4 regions of the Rhizobium anhuiense bv. trifolii genome follow, and region 3 is predicted to be linked to each of the others. Evidence: riboswitches for the same ligand, from Rfam matches in the RefSeq annotation. Region 3 holds a riboswitch; each other region holds the start of a gene.
The links. A riboswitch is a leader RNA that binds a small molecule or an ion and turns the genes downstream of it on or off. The one in region 3 is predicted to bind cobalamin.
Positions count from the first base shown of each region.

Region 1: another riboswitch for cobalamin. It lies ahead of nrdH (glutaredoxin-like protein NrdH); the one in region 3 lies ahead of NE851_RS28925 (CbtB domain-containing protein).
Region 2: another riboswitch for cobalamin. It lies ahead of NE851_RS24755 (ABC transporter substrate-binding protein); the one in region 3 lies ahead of NE851_RS28925 (CbtB domain-containing protein).
Region 4: another riboswitch for cobalamin. It lies ahead of cobU (bifunctional adenosylcobinamide kinase/adenosylcobinamide-phosphate guanylyltransferase); the one in region 3 lies ahead of NE851_RS28925 (CbtB domain-containing protein).

Region 1 is NZ_CP098803.1:4,475,517-4,481,015, reverse strand. Features, by position in the region: gene NE851_RS30580 (heavy metal translocating P-type ATPase) at 1-915, shown strand, start outside; cobalamin riboswitch at 1,155-1,381, shown strand; gene nrdH (glutaredoxin-like protein NrdH) at 1,663-1,884, shown strand; gene nrdI (class Ib ribonucleoside-diphosphate reductase assembly flavoprotein NrdI) at 1,898-2,302, shown strand; gene nrdE (class 1b ribonucleoside-diphosphate reductase subunit alpha) at 2,281-4,485, shown strand; gene nrdF (class 1b ribonucleoside-diphosphate reductase subunit beta) at 4,659-5,499, shown strand, end outside.
Region 2 is NZ_CP098803.1:3,240,505-3,246,003, forward strand. Features, by position in the region: gene NE851_RS24745 (ABC transporter ATP-binding protein) at 1-224, opposite strand, end outside; gene NE851_RS24750 (FecCD family ABC transporter permease) at 221-1,261, opposite strand; gene NE851_RS24755 (ABC transporter substrate-binding protein) at 1,258-2,274, opposite strand; cobalamin riboswitch at 2,457-2,706, opposite strand; gene blh (bifunctional sulfur transferase/dioxygenase Blh) at 2,981-4,261, opposite strand; gene NE851_RS24765 (DsrE family protein) at 4,444-4,812, opposite strand; gene NE851_RS24770 (AraC family transcriptional regulator) at 4,901-5,499, shown strand, end outside.
Region 3 is NZ_CP098803.1:4,111,266-4,116,764, forward strand. Features, by position in the region: gene NE851_RS28905 (sensor histidine kinase) at 1-490, opposite strand, end outside; gene NE851_RS28910 (sulfite oxidase-like oxidoreductase) at 787-1,449, shown strand; gene NE851_RS28915 (hypothetical protein) at 1,434-2,066, opposite strand; gene NE851_RS28920 (CbtA family protein) at 2,116-2,862, opposite strand; gene NE851_RS28925 (CbtB domain-containing protein) at 2,976-3,185, opposite strand; adenosylcobalamin (AdoCbl) riboswitch at 3,199-3,341, opposite strand; gene NE851_RS28930 (histidine phosphatase family protein) at 3,430-3,984, shown strand; gene NE851_RS28935 (putative bifunctional diguanylate cyclase/phosphodiesterase) at 4,529-5,499, shown strand, end outside.
Region 4 is NZ_CP098803.1:2,924,180-2,929,678, forward strand. Features, by position in the region: gene cobN (cobaltochelatase subunit CobN) at 1-570, opposite strand, end outside; gene cobW (cobalamin biosynthesis protein CobW) at 575-1,624, opposite strand; gene cobU (bifunctional adenosylcobinamide kinase/adenosylcobinamide-phosphate guanylyltransferase) at 1,629-2,138, opposite strand; cobalamin riboswitch at 2,361-2,756, opposite strand; gene NE851_RS23155 (chloride channel protein) at 3,015-4,805, shown strand; gene NE851_RS23160 (adenylate/guanylate cyclase domain-containing protein) at 4,834-5,499, opposite strand, start outside.

The sequences.
Region 1 (5,499 bases), 360 kb from region 3:
TTCGACAAGACAGGCACGCTGACCGAGGGCAGGCCACAGGTGACCGACATCATTTCCTTCGGATTGAAGGAGGCGCAGGTGTTGTCGCGCGCGGCGGTGCTGGAGCAGGGATCCAGCCATCCCTTGGCCCTGGCTATCCTCAACCGCGCCAAGGCGGACGGCGTTCCCGTGCCGCCAGCCTTTGAGCTGGAAGCGCTGCCGGGCAAGGGTGTCAGCGGCAAGGTCGGCGGCGAGACGCTGGACCTGTTGTCGCCGCCGGCTGCCCGTGCGCTCGGGGCGCTCAGCGCGGAGCAGGATGCATGCATCACGGCGCTCAACGACGAGGGCAAGAGCGTATCGGTGCTGCTTGTCAACGGTATCGCGGCCGGCCTGATCGCCATGCGCGACGAGCCGCGCGAGGATGCCGAGGCCGGGCTCGCTAGCCTCAAATCGGCAGGCGTCAAGGCGATGATGCTGACGGGCGACAACAAGCGGACGGCGGCAGCCGTGGCCGGCATGCTCGGCATCGACTGGCTCGGGGAGATGATGCCTGAGGACAAGCAGCGTGTCGTCGGCGAATTGAAGCGCCAGGGCTTGATCGTCGCCAAGGTCGGCGACGGCATCAACGATGCTCCGGCGCTGGCGGCTGCCGATATCGGCATCGCCATGGGCGGCGGCACCGATGTGGCACTGGAGACCGCGGATGCCGCCGTGCTGCACGGACGCGTCGGCGACGTGGCGCGGATGATCGAACTTTCCAAACGCACGATGGGCAACATCCTGCAGAACATCAGCATCGCGCTGGGGCTGAAGGCGGTGTTCCTGGTGACGACGATCATGGGCATTACCGGGCTCTGGCCGGCGATCCTCGCCGATACCGGCGCCACCGTGCTGGTGACGATCAACGCGCTGCGGCTGCTTCGGATAAAGATATAAGCATTCCCCGACTTCATCCTCCGGCGCCCGTCACCGGCGGGATGTCCCATCGACGATTCGGGCCTGATCTCGAACCGAAATCTTTGGACCGGTCATAGGTCGGCTCCCCTCGTGGGGCTTCTCCACAGCCTGCTGTCTTTAAGCTTTGGTTATCCATGTTCTTCACAGGAATGTAGCGATTTCAAACCTGTCGTAACGCAATGCACAAACCATCCGTTGACGCGAATTTGGATTGGCGTACTATATCTAGTGTTCGAGGTTCCTTCGATTCGTCAGGAATCGCGGGCTAAGACGGGAATACGGTGCGTTTCGCCATGACGGCGCAACAACGCCGGAGCTGCCCCCGCAACTGTGAGCGGAGAGCAACTGTCCGATTTCAGGTCACTGAGGCATGAGGCCTTGGGAAGGCTGGGGCAGGGTGCTTTGACCCGTGAGCCAGGAGACCTGCCTCGAACAAAACGTCCACGGGCGGGGTGTCCGGAAGGTCGCGTTTGCATGGCTGCGGGGATCTCCGCATCGCGTTTCGCAGGCCCGAACCTCCGCCCCTGAAACCTTCGCATTGAGCCACTTCGGGGTGAAGTCATGTCAGTATCTCAATTCAGGCCGCCACCCGCGCAATATAAAGGGCACGTCGCGCCCGGCGGCTGAACGAGCCGCATCGCTGCAAAATACAGAGCCTTTTCGACGGATATCGAGAGATTTCCGATCGATGTCCTGCGTCCCAATCGCGTCGTCACGAGGAATACTATGACCATTACCGTCTACAGCAAGCCTGCCTGCGTCCAGTGCACTGCCACCTACCGCGCCCTCGACCGTCTGGGTGTCGATTATGACATCGTCGATATCTCGCAGGATGCCGAAGCGCTCGATCGGGTCCGCAGCCTCGGCTACATGCAGGCGCCTGTCGTCATCGCCGGCGAGCAGCACTGGGCGGGCTTCCGCCCCGACATGATCAGCGCGCTCTCCTGAGTGAGGACAAGCGGTGGGGTTGATCGTCTATTATTCCAGCCGATCCGAAAATACCCATCGGTTCGTCGCCAAGCTCGGACTGCGCGCGGCGCGCATTCCGACCGGTGGCGTTGACGCGTTCCATATCCGCGAACCCTTCGTGCTTGTTGTGCCGACCTATAGCGGCGACGGCGGCAAGGGCGCCGTTCCCAAGCAGGTGATCCGTTTCTTGAACGATGCGGAAAACCGAGGACACATCCGCGGCGTGATTGCCGCGGGCAACAGCAATTTCGGCGAGACATACGGGCTCGCCGGCGACGTGGTCTCGCGGAAATGCCAGGTGCCTTACCTTTACAGGTTCGAGCTCATGGGTACGGAAGACGACGTCGCCAAGGTCAAACACGGGATGGAACGATTTTGGACACGGGAACAACTCTGACGCGGGATGCGGGCGCAAAACCGCATAACACTTTTGCTCATCCCGCTGGCGAACGCCCTTTGAAAGCGGCCGAAACGCTCGACTATCACGCGCTGAACGCCATGCTGAACCTCTATGACGAGGATGGGCGGATCCAGCTCGACAAGGATCGTTTGGCGGCGAAGCAGTATTTCCTGCAGCATGTGAACCAGAACACGGTGTTCTTTCACAATCTGCGGGAAAAGCTCGATTACCTCGTGACCGAGGGCTATTACGAGCAGGAGGTTCTCGACCAGTATTCCTTCAATTTCGTGCGCGACCTGTTTGACCAGGCCTATGCCAGGAAATTCCGTTTCCCGACCTTCCTCGGCGCCTTCAAATATTACACCAGCTATACGCTGAAGACCTTCGACGGAAAGCGCTATCTCGAGCGCTACGAGGACCGCATCTGCATGGTGGCGCTGGCCTTGGCACGCGGCGATGAGGGCCTTGCCCGCGACATGGTGGACGAGATCATTTCCGGCCGTTTCCAGCCGGCGACGCCGACCTTCCTCAATGCCGGCAAGAAGCAGCGCGGCGAGCTGGTTTCCTGCTTCCTGCTGCGCGTCGAGGACAATATGGAATCGATCGGCCGGTCGATCAATTCGGCGCTGCAATTGTCGAAGCGCGGCGGCGGCGTGGCGCTGTCGCTGACCAATATCCGCGAGGCCGGCGCGCCGATCAAGCAGATCGAGAACCAGTCGTCGGGCATCATCCCGGTGATGAAGCTGCTCGAAGACAGCTTCTCCTATGCCAACCAGCTCGGGGCGCGGCAGGGCGCGGGTGCGGTCTATCTCAACGCCCATCACCCCGATATCATGCGCTTCCTCGATACCAAGCGTGAAAATGCCGACGAGAAAATCCGCATCAAGACGCTGTCGCTCGGCGTCGTCGTGCCCGACATCACCTTCGAGCTCGCCAAGAACAACGAGGACATGTACCTGTTCTCGCCCTATGACGTGGAACGCGTCTATGGCGCGCCTTTCACCGAGATTTCGGTGACGGAAAAGTACCGCGAGATGGTGGCGGATGCCCGCATTTCAAAGAAGAAGATCAAGGCGCGCGAATTCTTCCAGGTGCTTGCCGAAATCCAGTTCGAGAGCGGCTACCCCTATATCATGTTCGAGGACACGGTGAATCGGGCGAACCCGATCGCCGGGCGCATCTCGATGAGCAATCTCTGCTCGGAGATCCTGCAGGTGAGCGAGGCGAGCGACTATAATGACGACCTCTCCTACAAATATCTTGGCAAGGATATTTCCTGCAATCTCGGCTCGCTGAACATCGCCGCGGCCATGGATTCGGCCGATTTCGGCAAGACGATCGAGACGTCGATCCGGGCGCTGACGGCCGTTTCCGACATGAGCCACATTTCCTCGGTTCCCTCGATCGAGAAGGGCAATGACGAGAGCCATGCGATCGGCCTTGGCCAGATGAACCTGCACGGCTATCTCGCCCGCGAACGCATCTTCTATGGCTCGGAGGAAGGCGTCGATTTCACCAACATCTATTTCTATACGGTCACCTATCACGCGATCCGCGCCTCGAACCTCTTGGCGGTCGAACGCGGCACGAGCTTCAAGGGCTTCGAGAATTCGAAATATGCTTCCGGCGACTATTTCGACAAATATACCGACCAGCTCTGGGAGCCGGCGACGGAGAAGGTCATGGCGCTGTTCGAGACGGCGGGCATCCATATTCCGACAAGGGAAGACTGGGCCGCGCTGAAGAAGGCGGTCATGGCCTCCGGCCTCTATAACCAGAACCTGCAGGCGGTGCCGCCGACAGGCTCGATCTCCTACATCAACCACTCGACCTCCTCGATCCACCCGATCGTCTCGAAGATCGAAATTCGCAAGGAAGGCAAGATCGGCCGCGTCTATTATCCGGCACCGTTCATGACCAACGACAATCTCGATTATTATCAGGATGCCTACGAGATCGGACCGGAGAAGATCATCGACACCTATGCGGCGGCGACCCAGCATGTCGACCAGGGGCTGTCGCTGACCTTGTTCTTTCGCGACACGGCGACGACGCGCGATATCAACAGGGCGCAGATCCATGCCTGGAAGAAGGGCATCAAGACGATCTACTACATCCGCCTTCGCCAAATGGCGCTGTCCGGCACTGAGGTGCAGGGCTGTGTGTCTTGTACGCTGTGAGTTGATTTCGGCCGCGAGCCTTTAAGCAAATGGCCCCCTCATCCGCCTGCCGGCACCTTCTCCCCGATGGGGAGAAGACATTTGCGGCAGGCGCGACATCCCCTCTCCCCTGGGGGAGAGGGCAGGGTGAGGGGGCTCCGAGCGCCATCAGATCTATTGAGGACATAATCACCATGAACATCGCCGTAAAGCCGATCAGCCGCGTGCGCGCCGTCAACTGGAACCGTATCGAGGACGATAAGGATCTCGAAGTCTGGAACCGGCTCACCGGCAATTTCTGGCTGCCGGAAAAGGTGCCGCTTTCGAACGACATTCCTTCCTGGGCGACGCTGACGCCGGTCGAGCAACAACTGACCATCCGCGTCTTCACCGGGTTGACGCTGCTCGACACGATCCAGAATGGCGTCGGTTCCATAAGGCTGATGGAAGATGCGGCAACGCCGCATGAGGAGGCGGTGCTTTCCAACGTCTCCTTCATGGAGGCTGTGCATGCGCGCTCCTATTCCTCGATCTTCTCGACGCTGTGCTCGACGCCCGATGTCGACGATGCCTATCGCTGGTCGGAGGAGAATGAATTCCTGCAGCGGAAATCGGCGCTGATCATGGAGCAGTACGGCTCCGGCGATCCGCTGAAGAAGAAGGTCGCGAGCGTCTTCCTCGAAAGCTTCCTGTTCTATTCCGGCTTCTACCTGCCGATGTACTGGTCGAGCCGCGCCAAGCTCACCAACACGGCCGACATGATCCGCCTGATCATCCGCGACGAGGCGGTGCACGGCTATTATATCGGCTACAAGTTCCAGCGCGGGCTGGAGCGGCTCGGTGATGAGAGAAGGCAGGAGATCAAGGATTTCGCCTTCGAGCTGCTGCTCGAACTCTACGATAACGAGGCCAGATATACCGAAGCGCTCTATGACGGCGTCGGGCTGACCGAGGACGTCAAGAAGTTCCTGCACTACAATGCCAACAAGGCGCTGATGAACCTCGGCTATGAGGCGCTTTTCCCGGCTGATGCCT
Region 2 (5,499 bases), 870 kb from region 3:
GCAAGGGCTGCGCGCGACAGCGAGGAAATGTCGTCCTCGCCGAGCCTGATGACACCGCTGCGAACCTTGCGCAGCCGGCAGATCAATCTGAGAAGGCTCGACTTTCCGGAACCGTTCGGCCCGAGCAACCCGAGCACCTTGCCCCTTTTCACCGTCAGGCTGACGCCGTTGACAATGACGTTGTCGCCGGCGGCAAAGCTCACCTCGTCGACGTTGATGCTCATGCATTCCCTCGTACGCGATAGAGGATGACGGCGAAGGCCGGCGCGCCGAAGAGCGCGGTGACGACACCGATCGGCAGGATCTGCTGCGGTATGATGATGCGCGAAAGGATATCGGCGCCGACCATGTAGATGGCGCCGCCGAGCGCCGTTGCCGGCAGCAGCCGCCCATGGGCCGGCCCGACAAGGAAGCGGGCGGCATGGGGTATGACGAGGCCGACGAAACCGATCGAGCCCACCATGCTGACGACGCTTGCCGTCATCGCCGCCGTCAGGGCGAACAGCACGATCTGGACGCGGCGCACGGCAATGCCGAGCGAGGCGGCGGCGTCCGTGCCGAACGCGAAGGCATCGAGCGCCCGCACATGGGCCATGCAGACGATGAAGCCGGCAAGCGCGATCGGCACCGAAAGGTAGACATCCGGCCAGCGTACGCCGCTGAGCGACCCCAGAAGCCAGAACAGGATGCCGCGCGCCTGCTCGGCATTCGCCGATGTCGTCACGATGTAGGAGGTGAGCGCGTTGAAGAGCTGCGAACCGGCGACGCCACACAGTATGATGCGTTCGCCGGTTCCCCCCGCACCCGTCGCCAGGAAGCCGACCAGCAAAAAGGCCATGACTGCGCCGATGAAGGCCCCGCTCGACAGGCCGAGAATACCGTAGCCGAAGCCGAGAATCATCACGCAGACCGCTCCCGTCGAGGCGCCGGCGGAGATGCCGAGCACATAGGGTTCGGCCAGCGGATTGCGCAGCAGCGCCTGCAGGATGGCGCCGCAGAGCGAGAGCGACGCGCCGGCGCTGGCCGCGACGAGGGCGCGGCTCAGCCGATAATCCCAGACGATGCCCTGGTGGATGCGGCTGAGCTCGAAATCGGTTCCGAACAGGCGGTTCGAAACCGCCTCAGCCGTCGTCGCAAGCGGGATGGCAATCTCGCCGATGGAAACGGCGAGACTGATCATCAGTCCAAGAAGGAGAAGCGCGGCAATGGTGAGCGCGGCGAGCGCCCACCATCCCTGCCGCCTGAGCGATACTGTCTTCACTGTGCCAGGCCGAAGGACTTGATGCCCTTCGCCAATGTCTCGACGCCGTCGATCGTACGGATCGTTGGATTCATCGATTGCGCATCCATCATCACGAAGTGCCTGTTCCTGACGGCATCGAGTTCCCTGGTCACAGGGTCGTTCTCGAGAAAGTCGAGCTTGACCTTGGGATCGTCGGCCGCATAACGGCGGCGATCCATCGTCGCCAGCACGATCACCGCCGGGTTCGCCTGGGCGATGGTTTCCCAGCCGACCAGCGGCCATTCCTCTTCGGTTGTCACGACGTTCTTCGCGCCGATCGTCTTGAGGATATAGGCAGGCGCGCTGTTCTTGCCGGCGATGAAGGCGTCGCCGTTGACCTCCTTGCTGGAGAACCAGAAGACGACCGGTAGGTTCTTGCCCGTTGCGCCCGATATCGACGCCACGGCATCCGCCTCGCGCTTCCTCAGCGTGGAAATCAGCGTGTCGCCGCGCTCCTTGACGTCGAAGATCTCCGAGAGTTCGGCGATTTCCCGGTAGATCAGATCCATCGTGAACAGCTCCCCACGCACACCGTCGCCGCCATCGGTGTTGACCTTGGCGACGCAATCGGCCGGCGCGAGAAAGGTATTGATCCCGAGATCCTTGAACTGCTCCCGCTTGCCGACGGAGCCCTGCGCGCCGACATGCCATTCGAACTCGGCCGCCACGAGGTCGGGCTCCTGCCCGACGACGGATTCGAAGCTCGGATCGTTGTCGGCGAGGCGTTTGATCTTGCTGTTGGCCTCGGCATATTGCGGCAGGACGGGGCCAACCCAGACTGCGGTTCCGGCGATCTTGTCGGCAAGGCCGAGCGAGAACAGAATTTCAGTCATGCCCTGGCCGATCGAAACTATCCTGGCGGGCGCCTTCTGGAACGTCACCTGCTGGCCGCAATTGCTGACGGTCAGGGGATATTGGGTCGCGGCCAAGCTTGGTGCCGCAAGGCCGGCCAGCCCGAAGGCAAATGTCATGATGGCGAGAAATTGACGCATGAAAACCTCGATGATGGGAAAACAGGCACGGCCGCGCCGCGCGCATATACGCAACGCTGAAGTCACGCCGACGCGTAGACTAGCCGCGGGAGGCCCAATCGAGACGGATGCATGCCGATATCAGGCGAAGGTTCAGAAGGTCAATCATGTCTGTTCCTTGTCCGGGCATCCCCGCCCGGTTGATTGGATCGCGATTGACGGCAGGTCTCCTGGCTTGCGGATATCCGTCTTTCATCCGCCTTCCCGCGATATCCGCAGTGGCGTAGCCTTTAGGCCAAGGGCATGATCGCTCCGCGATCAACCCCGAGATCGACAATCCGCTTACAGTTGCGGGGGCAGCCACGGTCTCGGTCCCTACTGGGTCGTCCTCACCGTGTTCCCTATTAATCCCCTTGGAGTCATCTTCAGGGAACCGTCTCCCCCAGTTACGTCGCCTGCCCGCGCGCCGTCAATGATTATTCAGAGGGCGCCGCGCCACCGGCGGATAAATATATCGCGCGCATGGCTGCGCGCCGCCGTTCGGTGCGCAAACTGCCGGTGGCGGTCGGTTGATATTGCGGCGAAAGGCGCTTCCTTACGATAAACTGCCTTGCCTATGAAGCAGTTGGGGAACATGGGTGCCGGCTGCTATTGGTGGGGATGACTTCGCCGGGGCTGCTATAGGAAACGCGCTTTGAACGATGCGGCGGTTGCCAGGGCCGCCCCCTCACAACGCATCCAGCGGAATCTTCAGATACCGCCGGCCGTTCTCCTCCGGCTCGGGCAGCCGCCCGCCGCGGATATTGACCTGCAGCGCGTGCAGCATCAGCTTCGGCTTCGGCAGCGTGCGGTCGCGCGCCTGGCGCAGCGCCACAAAGCCGGCCTCGTCGATGCCCGATATATGCGGATTGGCGCGCTTCTGGGCGGCAACCGTGCTTTCCCAGCGCGGGTGGCGGCCACCCGGCTGATAGTCGTGGCCGGAAAACAGCCGGGTCTCCTCGGGCAGCGACAGGATCGCCTGGATCGTGTGCCAGAGGGCGCTGGCGCTGCCGCCCGGGAAATCCGTGCGGGCGGTGCCGGAATCCGGCGTGAACACCGTATCGTGCACGAAGGCGGCGTCGCCGATTACATAGGTGATCGAGGCGAGGGTGTGCCCGGGCGAAAACATCACGCGGGCCTTGAGCGTGCCGATCTCGAACGTCTCGCCATCGGCACACAGCCGGTCCCATTGCGAGCCGTCGGTCGCGAGCGCCGGCCAATTGTAGATCTCCTTCCAGAGCGCCTGCACGTCGGTGACATGGGCGCCGATCGCCGTCGGCGCACCGGTCTTTCCCTTGAGGTAATACGCAGCGGAGAAATGATCGGCATGCGGATGCGTGTCGAGGATCCACTCGACCGTCAGCCCTTCGCTCTCGATATGGGCGAGGATGGCGTCGGCATTGGCCGTGCCCGTCGCCCCCGACATCTCGTCGAAATCGAGCACCGGGTCAATGATGGCGCAGCGTTTCGTCGCCGGGTCGGAAACGACATATTGCACACTGCAGGTGCGGGGCTCGAAGAAGGCCTTCACATGAGGTACCTGCCCTGCCCGCTTCTCCAGCCAGCGCCGCGCGCCGGCAAGATCGAAGCCGAGGCCTTGACCAAAGGCCTCGACATCCCCGGACTTCATCCGCCCGTCCAGCGCCTCGCCCAGCGCATAAAGCGTCAGCGCCCGTGTGCCGCTCTTGCAATGGGCGACGACCGGCCCCTTCGCCTCAGCTATCGCCGCCTGAAAGGCGCGGATATCGGCCTCGGTAATCTCGGCCCCCTTCACCGGCACGAAGCTGTAGGCGATCCCGGCGGCGGCGGCTGAAGCCTTCTCCGCTGCATTACCGGGTTGCCCCGGCTCCTCGCCATCCGGCCGGGCATTGATGACGGCGGCAAAGCCGTCTGCCGCGAAAGCACCAAAGTCCGCGGCGCCGGGCTGCCCCGTCACCGATATCAGCTCATTGACCCTCACGGATGTCATCGAAGCCCCCGCGCTGCCCTCATCAGGCATTATCGCATGTATATCGACACAATCTCACAAGTATATTGCCGAGCGCAAGAATAGACCACTTGTCGCATCCCCGAGCTTGCCGCCGGCCCGCAAAGCCTGACGAAACCGGCGGGAGAGGCTCCTCATACTTCCGCCCGGCCCGGCTCCTCCGGTCAAAACGACAGCGTCGCAGCGCCCTCCTTGATCTCGGCATGCATGGCGCTGGCGCCGACGATGACGACACCGTCGAGCATGTCCTCCTGCGTGTAACCGCGCGAGGTCACGCAGGGCGGGCAGGCCCAGATCGTGCCGCCGCGCTGCTGGAAATTCTCGATCAGCATCGACAGCGGATCAAGCGGCGGCACATGTGTCATGCGCTGGCCACCCTTGCGCACCAGATCGATCCCGGTGCTGGTGAGGAACACCGAGACCTTCAGCCCGGCGGTGATGCCGCCATTGGCAATGGTGAAGGCGACGGAGGACAGTTCGGATTCGATGCCCTTGGTGATGAGCACGACCAGTTTGTCGCTTTGAGTTTGCATAGTATTCTCCCAGTGAATTGAAATGAACGCTCACCACGAGTGAGCGAGAACACCATAGGAGGGTGCGCGGGGCGCGTATTTGGCCGGGATGCGTGAAGCCTTGTCCGAAAATCCAGGCGTTGCGGGTGTCGTGCGCGACGACGTGTTGTCGGCGCTGCTTTCGACGATCCGCCTGTCGGGATCGCTGCAGTTCTGCTTCATGCCGACGGGCGACTGGCAGACGGATGCCGCGCCGGCCTTAGCAAACCTCTCGGCCAAGGCTTCGGGCACGATGCCTTTTCACATCGTCGTGGCCGGCAGCTGCTGGCTGAAGACGGAAGGGGAAGAGACCGATCTGGAGGCCGGAGACGTGCTGGTCTTCCCCTTCGGCACCGGACATCAGCTCGGCGCGGGAAGGGACGGCATGCTGGTGCTGCCGACGCGCGACCTGCCGCAGAAGCCCTGGCGTGAGATTCCCGTGCTGCGCTATGGCGAGGCGGCGCAAAGGGTGCGGCTGCTCTGCGGCTATCTGCAATGGGACGGCTTGAGCTTTGCGCCGCTGCGCCAGGCGCTGCCGAAAATGATCCATGTCAGGACACGGGCCGTCAATGACGGCGACTGGTTGCGCGCCACCATCCGCCAGATGATCGAGGAGGTCGACAGGCCGCGCGCCGGCGGAGTTTCCATGCTGCCGCGGCTGACTGAAAT
Region 3 (5,499 bases):
CGATGACGCCCCGAATATCCGCGCCGGTCCGGATCGGCGCGGCAAAATAATAGCCGCGCTTCAGCGAGGTGGTGCCGAGCGCGTAGAACCTTGCCTGCCGGCCTGCGATCGCATCCTGAAAATAGGGCCGGTAGCTGAAATTCTGTCCGACGAAGCTTCCCGGTCCGTCGTAATTGCTCGCCGCGATCGTCTCGCCATCCGGTTTGACCACATAGATGTCGGAGGATTTCAGCAGCCCGTTGATCTCCTTGAGATAGAGATTGGCGGCATCGCGTAGCGCCGCATCCTCAGGCGCGCTCACCAGTTCCTTGATGTCGTCGTGATCGGCAATCAGCGCCGGCAGCGCCTCGTAGCGGTTGAGGTGGCCGCTGAGCGCCGACACGGCAAGGCGCAGCGCCGTTCCTGCCTGCGCCGAGGCTTCCCCCATATAAGCGCGTGTCGCAATCGCGCTTCCATAGGTGAAGAAGGCGAAGATGATCAGCGGCACCATGAGCAACGCCGCTATCGCACGATATCTCGAAGACAGATCCGGCTCCTCCCCTTTCTGCCTCCACTCCCCAGCAAGGCATACCCAACAACGGCAAGTCTAGCGCATCGGCCCGAAAATCGGAATCGATTTTCAGAAAGCACGACGCGTAGATTCAAAATGCTAGAGCGTCCTTTGTGCGTCCGAAAGGACGTACAAAGGACGCTCTAATAACCCCGGCAAGGTTTTCCAAGGGCCTGCCGAAACTTGACACTTAACGAGCGCGGATATCCTATTGCTGCATCGCAAGGAAGCCCATCATGAGCGACGATCAGACCCCCGCCGACAGCAAGCTCACCACATCCAAGCGTCGCTGGGCGGCCGAGGGCAAGTTCCTGACCGGCCGCATCAGCCGACCTGAAACCGAGCGTTTGCCGCCCGGCCAGCACCTCGTCAAAAACTGGCCGGTGCTCGATCTCGGCCAGCAGCCTGTTGTCTCCACAGAGACTTGGCGGCTCGACGTGCGCGGCCTCGTCGAAACACCGCTCACCCTCACCTGGGCCGCCTTCCAGGCGATCGAGCAGAGCACCAGGATGAGCGATATTCACTGCGTCACCACATGGTCGCGCTACGACAACAAATGGAAGGGCGTTTCGACGCGCGATCTTCTCGACCTCGCCATGCCGAAACCCGAAGCTGGTTACGTCATGCTGACGAGTTATGACGGCTATACCACCAACCTGCCGCTCGCCGATTTCGCCGCCGAGGATGCGATCCTTGCCACCGCCTGGGAAGGCCTGCCGCTGACGCCGGAACACGGCGGCCCGATGCGCCTGGTCGTGCCGCATCTCTATTTCTGGAAGAGCGCCAAATGGCTGCGCCGCATCGAGCTGATGCCCGACGACGAAGCCGGCTTCTGGGAAAAGAACGGCTACCATATCTACGGCGATCCATGGCGCGAGCAGCGCTATTCCGACGATTGAGCCTTCGGCCGCAGGAAGTGGCGAAGCCCAAAAAAACCAAGGCCGAACAATGCAGCGAGCCCGGTCAGCGACGCCATGCTGGCTGGATGAAGTGGCACCTTGCCCCAGTGTGGCTTGATGACATCGGCGGTGTTGAAGGCCTCGCCGCTGAACCGGCAGGTGACGAGCGCAAGGCCGCGCCGCGTCATGTCGGCGTCGACGGCGGAAATGATTTCATTCGCGGCAGCCCTCTCTTGCGGCATCTCGCGCATCGACAGCAAGACCGCCTTGGCCGCCGCGAGATAGGCATGGGCGCATTCGTTGAACGGGCTTTCCTCGTCCGTCACGCTGCCCGGCACCCGGCCCCAGAGACAATAGGAATACTGGATCTCGGCATAGTTCAGGACGCGGCGGAACGGCTCGTTGGTATCGACTGCACGGGAAGCAAGATCGATGATCCCACTGCGATAGTCTGCAATCACCGCCATCTCGCCATGGGAAATTTCCGGAATATCCAGTCCGGTATGGCTGCCGCCGCCGCTAGGGCTATGGGCAAGAGCGCTTCCAGCAACCACACAAAAAAAGACGGCGGTGGCTAACGCCGTCGACACGAGTGGTATGGTTCTGCTGCTTGTCATGGCCGCCCGAAAAGTTCAGGGCGCCGGCAAGCGGCGCCCTTCGATGCGTTCAGTGAAATGCCGTTGCCGGCCGGCCGCGTTGACCGTCCTTAACGGCAAGCCGCTTTTCCGCCAGCACTCCGAAGGTAAGGCCCAAGGTTGTCCAGAGGATCACATGCATGCCGAGCGAAGTCGTGCGGAACCGCCAGAGGACCATCGCCGAGAAGTTCTCCGGCAGCTCGTTGATCGGCGGCAGCAGATAGAGCACGACGCCGATGAAGACGAGATAAGCGATGCCGGCGATGATCGCGCCATTCCAGAGACCGAAACGCTCCGCGAGGCGGCGCGACAGCGCCACCGCGGCAATCAGCGCGGCGAGCGAGACGACGATCATCAGGAAGAACAGTTCGGTCCTGACGCCGATCGTATCGGGATTGCCGACCGCCGGCGGGTTGGCCGGATACTTGATACCGGGAACGAGGACGATCGCCACGAAGGCGGCAATGGCGATGACGGCCGAGGTGCCGCGCGCCGAAAGGCTGCTGAAACGGCCGTGCACGAAAGCGAAGGCGAGAGCGAAGAGCCCGCCAACGGCAACGCTGTAGGCCATGACGCCGGTGAAAAGGCCGAGACCGGCCTGCGTGGCGCGGCTGACGATTTCAGGTTCGGCAGCTTCACCGGCCGCCTGGGCACTCGCCTCCTCGAAGGCGATCGCCGCATCGACCAGCGGCTCGCCGAAGATATGCGCAAAAGCGAAAACGAGGATGCCAGCAATCAGGCCCGCGAGCATGCCGCGAAGCAGAAGATTTCCAACCATGTCAGGAACTCCCCTAAAGCATGTCGCGCAAAAGTGTGCAGCGATTTTGCGATAACGACATGCGAAAACAAAGACCTAAAGTGAGGCGCGAATCTGAAAGATCGCGACGCGCTTTAGTGGCAGGGAAAGCCGAGGAGATGACGGCCGTCATGCACGAATTCGTGCACATACATCCCGTTGAACAGCGCCATCGCGCCTTCCTCGGTGCCGACAAAATAGAGAACGATGAGCATCAGCAGGCCACCGAAGATCGCCCATGGCAGGATCTCTCCCAGGGGGATCGGCGCCGGTGCCGCGACGGGCGCAAAAGTGGTGTCAGACATGTATTCCTCCGGGAATGACGCGTTCAGTCGAAAGAGTGCTTGTGCAGTAGGGTCTGACTTCCAGCGCGAAGAGCTTTCGACACGCTGGTCACAGTGGCGCGACCGCGCCGGATTTCCACCGGCTTCCAAACCCGCAACAGCACGGTTATATCTGCACGCCGAAGAGACTGTCAACGAAACTTCACAAGCCGGCCAAGGGCCGTCCTGCGCCGCTACAGCCGCACTCCGGGAGATCAGAACGACCGTGAATACGCGCCTCACCTGGATCTGCCACGGCGCGACGATGGCGAGCCGCAAGGCCCTGTTCCCGCTCGACGAACCGCTGGAAGGCAAGGCGGCGGAAGAAGCCGACAGGATGGCCGCCCTGCCCCGCGCCGATCGCGTTGCCACGAGCCCCGCTTTGCGCGCCCGCCAGACTGTTGACGCGCTCCGCCTCCAAGCCCGGATCGATCCGGCGCTTCGCGACTGCGACCATGGCCGCTGGGCCGGCAGATCGATCGCCGCGATAGAGGCGGAAGAGCCTGAGAACCTCATGGCCTGGATGAGCGATCCGGAAGCGGCCCCGCATGGCGGCGAGAGCCTTCTTGATTTGAGAACACGCGTCGCCGACTGGATGGAGAGCGAATCCGCCCTCGGCGGCCATGTGATCGCCGTCAGTCACGCAGCCGTCATCCGGGCGGCGGTCGCCCATGTGCTTCAGGCGCCGCTCTCCTCTTTCTGGCTGAGCGACATCGAGCCGCTCGCCGTCATTCGCATGACCAGCAATGGACGACGCTGGTCTCTGCGCTTCCAGCATTAGAGCGCCGTGCGTCCTTTCGGACGCACAAGGACGCTCGGACACTTTCAATCCTCGCATCGCGCTGTCCGAAAATCGATTCCGATTTTCGGACCGATGCTTTAGCGAGTCCTGATCATATCCAGCCTTACACAAGCAAATCGCGTCATCTCTGTTGAACCCGGTTTCGCGGGGACTACTTCCTTATCCCAAGGAGATGGAAGAATGACATATGATTGGAGTGGGGAGCGCACGCGGCGCCTGCGTTTGATGCGTGTCGCCACAGTCACAGTTCTGGTCGGTCTCATCGTCAGCGTCCCGCTGCTGATCGTCACCGCCTGAAGCACGAAAAAGGGCGAGCGATGCCATGGCACGCTCGCCTTCGTTTTTTCCGCACCTGCCATTCTGCCAACCACGAAGAGGGCTCGCTCGGCGTTTTCCTCTGGCGCCAACGGTCTCTCGACGGCACATCAGGAGGCTGCCGCCTCCGATAATTCGCCTTCTGGTTTCAACGAACATTTCAGACTTTCGTGCTACTTCCGCGAAGGGTGGAGATGGAGAAGGCGCAGTGCCGGTATTTTTCCAGAGCAGGGCCGGAAGGCAATGTGTTTCGATCGTCGGGTTCGGGATTACTCTCTGGCTCCTCTGCACCCTGTTGCAGCTTGACGACAGCCTTGTCTACTTCATGACCGGTTTCGGCGAGTACGGCGCCGACAAGCTCGTTCTGGCGCTCGGCATCGCCGGCGCCATGAGCTTCATCTATTCGGTGCTGCGCATAGCCGACCTGCGCAAGGAAACGGAACTGCGCGCCACCGCCCAGGCAAAGGCCGATTGGACCGCAACCCACGACCATCTCACCAAACTGCCGAACCGCTACGCCTTCGAGCGCAAGATCCTCTCGCGGCCGATCAAGGACGATGAGGCCGAGATCGAGGAGTGGGATCGCAACGTCACTCTCTTCTCCGTCGACCTCGACGGTTTCAAGAAAGTCAACGATCTCGTGGGCCACAAGGGCGGCGACGTCCTGTTGATCGAGGTTGCCAGACGCATCTGTGCACTCGGCAATGCCGATTGCGTCTATCGCTTCGGCGGCGACGAATTCATCGTCGTCGCCTTCGCCCTGACGGCGCAGCGCGAGGAGCGTTTTGCCAAGCTGCTGATCCAGGCGGTCACCCGGCCGATCCATATCGATGGCTTTGCCGTCGAGGTCGGCGCCAGCGTCGGCTACGACCGCTGGGCCGAGGGAGCCGAACCACTGGAAGACGCCGCCCACCGTGCCGACCTCGCCATGTATGAGGCGAAATCACGCGGACCGAACCACTATTTCGTCTTCGAACCTTCGATGCAGGACAAGGTGACCGAACGCGCCGCACTGGAAACCAGGCTGCGCGCCGCGATCTCCAACAAGGCGATCAAACCCTTCTACCAGCCGCTGATCGATCTGAAGACCGGCCAGCTCTGCGGCTTCGAGGCGCTGGCGCGCTGGATCGGCGACGATGGCGTCAACATCCCGCCGCCTGTTTTCATCGGCATCGCCGA
Region 4 (5,499 bases), 1.2 Mb from region 3:
CCACTCCTCAACCCCGATCAACCCTCGCCCCGGCCACCAGATGCCGGCCTTCATCAGTGGCACCGCCGGCGCCGGCTTCTCCATGCCTGCCAGCATCGCCCCGGCATAGTCGAGGAAGGCCCGCGCATTGGCATCGCCACCCTCGATCAGATAGGCCCACAGCGCATTGAGATCGTCGAGATCAACATTGGAGAAAGGGACGAGCCCGGCATCCGGCTTCGCATCACCCGGCAGCACTGCGATCAGCGCACCGGCGCGGGACGCTGCCGCATGCAGCGCTTCCAGCGCATAATGGAAATAGCTGGCGCCGCCGAGCGCCCGCACGACAATCAGCTTGGCATGCCGCGTCGTGCGCTCGACATAGGTATCGACCGACATCGGATGCTTGAGGCTCATCAGGCTGGCGAGCCGCAGCGAATGCTGCCCACCGCGGTCGCGGTGGGCGGCTGCGATCGCGGCAAGCTCGCTGTCGGCAGCCGACAGGAACAGGATCTCGCCCGGCGTCTGCCCGAGGTCGATCGCCTCCTCGCCGTCGCTGATCGTTCCCTGCTGGGCCAGAAGCAGATGCATTGGTTTATGCCAGCTCTTCGATTGCCGCCCTCACCGCGTCCTGATCCATCTCGTGCAGGCCGATGACGACGAGGCGCGTCGTGCGCTTTTCGCCTGGAGCCCAGGCGCGGTCGAAATAATGATCGATGCGGCTGCCGACGGCCTGGAGCTGCAGGCGCATCGGCTTGCCGGCGATATCGACGAAGCCCTTGAGGCGCAGCACGTCATGGGTTGATATGATCGTCTTCAGCTTCTCGACGAAGCCGGCGGGATCGGCAACGGGTCCGAGATCGACGACGAAGCTGTCGAACTCGTCGTGGTCGTGCGGCGCGCCGTCTTCATGCTCCAGCTCATGATGCGACTTGCGATTGGCGACATCGTCCTCGGTGCCGATACCAAGGCCGAGTAGGATGCCGGCCGAGACTTCGCCGTTCTTCGCCTCGATGATCGCGGGCTTGCGCACCGTGCGGGAGGCAACCTCGTCGCGCACCCTGATAAGACCTGCCGCGTCGATCAGGTCGGTCTTGTTGAGCACGATGAGATCGGCGCAGGTGAGCTGATCCTCGAACAGCTCCTCGATCGGGCTTTCGTGATCGAGCGATTCATCCTCGGCGCGGCGCGCATCGACGGCATCATGGTCGTCGGCGAACCGGCCGGCGGCAACGGCGGCGCTATCGACCACCGTGATGACGCCGTCGACGGTCACTTGCGTGCGGATATCGGGCCAGTTGAAAGCGGCGACCAGCGGCTGCGGCAGGGCGAGGCCCGAGGTTTCGATGACGATGTGGTCGGGCCGCTGTTCGCGCTCGAGCAGCTTCGTCATCGTCGGAATGAAATCGTCGGCGACAGTGCAGCAGATGCAACCATTGGTGAGTTCGATGATGTCGTCCTCGGTGCAATTCTCCGCGCCGCAGCCCTTCAGCACGTCACCGTCGACACCGAGATCGCCGAATTCGTTGATGATGAGCGCGATCTTCTTGCCGCCGGCATTGGTGAGCAGGTTGCGGATCATCGTGGTCTTGCCGGCGCCGAGGAAGCCGGTGATGACGGTTGCGGGAATTTTCTGCTGGTTCATGAACTTAACCCTTCATTTTCAGCGGCAGGCCTGCCGCGATGAAATAAACTTCGGCGGCCTTCGCCGCGATCGATTGGTGCAGCCGGCCGGCATGATCGCGGAAATCCCGCGCCATGCGATTGTCAGGCACGATGCCGAGGCCGACCTCGTTGGAAACGAAAACGAGCCGCGCCTTCGCGGCGGCCAGGAAATCGGCGAGCGCTGCAAATTCCGCCGCCATGTCGCGCTCCTCCATCATCAGATTGGTGACCCAGAGCGTCAGGCAGTCGATCAGCACGATGCGTCCCTCGCCGTCGATGGCGCCAAGCTTACCGACGAGATCGAGCGGCTCCTCATGCGTCGTCCAGGACGGACCGCGGTCGGCCTTGTGCTGAGTGATACGCGCCTGCATCTCCTCGTCCCAGGCCCGGCCGGTGGCAAGGTAGTGGCGGTCGAGGCCGGTCGCGGTGACGAGAGCTTCGGCGAAGCGGGATTTGCCGGAGCGCGCGCCGCCGAGGATGAAGATGGTGGTCATGCTCAGACGCTCCTCAGGGAGGGTGCGTAGCCGTGGCTTGTTCCGAGTGCACCTTTTTCGACTGCTGGGGGGACCGAGTATTCGACATAACCGGCCGAAAGCACTCCTCTTGCGGGGCTGCTTGGAGGCGTCGCGAGCGCCGCACCAGGCCGCGCTGAATTCAATCGTTCAGCCAAGACAACCTCCGTGCTGGCAACGGGCGTAGTGCCCAGGTGTGGGCTTCTGGCCCGGCACGTAATGGCAGGTCTCCTGGCTCGCGGTTATCGGCCGCGATCGGGGCAGACCGGAAACCGGTCGCCCTGATCGTGCCGGCGGATCATCCTCGCCTTCCCGGCTGCATTGGTGAAAAGGTGGACGATTCGTAGATTTAGAGGCGTCCGACCCCGGTTGATCACCATGCATCTCCAGTGGCTTTTCCGGCATATCGCCCATCCCGCCCGCTTGCATGATTGCAAGCCGCCGGCCGGAGGGGCTCGGTGCCGGATGGAAGACCCTGACCGCTCTACAGTCGCGGGGTCGGCTGTGATGAAGGCGCCCGGTTTGGGTCCGCCCCTTCACATTCCCTTTTCATCCGGAAGGGCGCAACACCGATCCGGAACCATCCGTTATGTCAGGATGGTCGGGCGACCATCCGTTGAGGGATGGTTAGGCAAGCCGGGGTGTGAAGTCAACCGGCCTTGACGGCCGGTCAGCTTCCGAGCAGATGGCCCAACCCTGTCAACACGACTTACTCTACCTAAAATATCGTCATTTATCAGAGGCTTACGTCATAAATATTTGTCCCGGGCGCCGGCTTTTCGCCGCAATTGCGTCGCAAGCGGACTGCGCGACCATCTCCGCCCTTGACCGGGCCTCTCCCCGCCTAGTTGTCTAGCCATGCTTATGAAATTGGATCGGCGCCGTTTCCGGGCGCTGCGTGTTTTCTTCGATCCGGGCCGCCTGCGGGCGCTGACCCGCCGCAGCGAGGTCGGCCTGTCACTGGCGGGCGCCGTCGTCGGCATCATCTCGGGTCTCGCCGTCACCGGTATGAGCTACGTCTCGAGCGAGCTGCATCAGCTGGTCTTCGGCATCGCCGATAGCGAGCGGCTGAGCTCATCCGAGATCGAGAACAAGATGCTGCTGCTCACCGCGCCCGTAATCGGCGGCGCTCTGCTCGGCCTGTTGCTCCTGGTGCTGGCGAAACGGCGCAAGAAGCCGATGGTCGACCCGATCGAAGCCAATGCGCTGCATGGCGGCCGTCTATCCTTGACCGACAGCATCATCGTTGCCGTCCAGAACCTGATCTCCAACGGGTTCGGCGCCTCGGTCGGACTGGAGGCCGGCTATACCCAGCTTGCCGCCGGCCTTGCCTCGAAATTCGGCCTGAAGCTGCAGCTTCGCCGCTCCGACCTGCGCATCCTCGTCGGCTGCGGCGCGGCGGGCGCCATCGCCGCCGCCTTCAACGCGCCGCTGACCGGCGCCTTCTATGCCTTCGAGCTGATCATCGGCACCTATACGATCGTGTCGCTGACACCCGTCGTCGTCTCAGCTCTCATTTCCACCCTTGTCGCAAGGCTGCTTGCCGATGGTGATTTCACCATCGATATCGGCAGCTTCGGCTCGGTCGTGCCGGCCGATTATATCCCGGCGCTGCTGCTCGGCGCCTTCTGCGCCGGCATCGGTATCCTGATCATGCAGGGCGTCTCCTTCGTCGAGGAACTGGCGCGCAAGAGTTCGATCGCCCCACCCTTCCGCCCGGCGCTCGGTGGCGTCATCGTCGGGCTCTTGGCGATGATCTCGCCGCAGGTGCTCTCGGCCGGCCACGGCGCGCTGCATCTCAACCTCTCCCGCGAGGTGGCGATCCCGACACTGATCGGTCTCTTCCTGTTGAAATCCCTGGCCTCGGCGATCTCGATCGGCTCCGGCTTCAGGGGCGGCCTGTTCTTCGCCTCGTTGTTCATGGGCGCCCTGCTCGGCAAGCTCTTTGCCTATTGCGGACCCTATTTCGCCGATGCGACGCTGACCCCCGTCATCTATGCCGTGGTCGGCATGAGCTCGCTTGCCGTCGCCGTTATCGGCGGACCGCTGACCATGACGTTCCTGGCGCTCGAAATCACCGGCGATTTCCCGATCACCGCGCTGGTGCTCGCCGCCGTCATCACCTCGTCCCTCGTCGTACGCTCGACCTTCGGCTATTCCTTCGCCACATGGCGTTTCCACCTGCGCGGCGAAAGCATCCGCAGCGCCCACGATGTCGGCTGGATTCGCAACCTGACGGTGGACAAGCTGATGCGCGCCGACGTCAAGACGGCAAAAGCGAGCATCTCCCTGGAAGAATTCAAGCAAGCCTTCCCGATCGGCTCGGTCCAACGCGTCGTCCTCGTCGAGGAGAGCGACAAATATGCGGGCCTCGTGCTGGTGCCGGAGATTTACGCCAATCCGACCGACGCACAGGACGAGGGCAAGACGCTTGCCGATTTCATCCACTACCGCAACGATTTCCTGCAGCCGCAGATGAATGCCAGGCAGGCGGCGGCGATCTTCGACAAGAGCGAAAGCGAAGCTCTCGCCGTCGTCAACAACCTGATCGAACGCAAGGTGATCGGCCAGCTCAGCGAAAGCTATACGCTACGCCGCTACAGCGAGGAACTCGACCGCCGCCGCCGCGAGGTCTCAGGCGAGATTTAAGCGTCGTCGCGCCGACCGGATCGTCGTTTCAGGATACCATGTCGGCGAGCTTGAACACGTTTACCGCTTTCGAAACCCCGCGCAATTCGAAAGATCCCAGACAGTCGTTGGCGACGGCACAGGTGACGGCGAAGCTTTCCGACATCAGAAGGTGATGTCCGAGCGTGCCGCAGAGTTTTTCAAGCCGCGAAGCCTCGTTGACGGCGCTGCCGATAACCGTGAAATCAAGCCTGCCGCGTGCGCCGATATTTCCGTAGAAGACCTCGCCGAGATGCAGCACGACATCGACGCCGATGTCAGGACCTCCATCATTCCTCCGCTGACCATTCAGCACCTTGTTGGCTTCTAGAATATTCCTTGCGGAAGCCAGTGCGGCCATGCAGGCCTTTTGCGGGTCTTCAGCATCTGTCGGAAAGATCGCCAGCACGCTATCGCCCATGAACTTGAGGATCTCGCCCAAATTTTCCTCGACATGCCAGCCGATCAGCTCGAAATGTTCATTCAGAAACCCGGCGATTTCGCCCGGCTGATAGATCTCGGTCAGCGCCGTGAAGTTTCTCAGGTCCGCAAGCAGGATTGCAGCATTGATCGCCCCTCCCTTTCCCCTCTGAATATCGCCTGCAAGGATGCGTGCACTTGTCTTGGCGCCTGTATAGACGGCAAGGATATCCGATGCGGTTTTCGATGCCGCAAT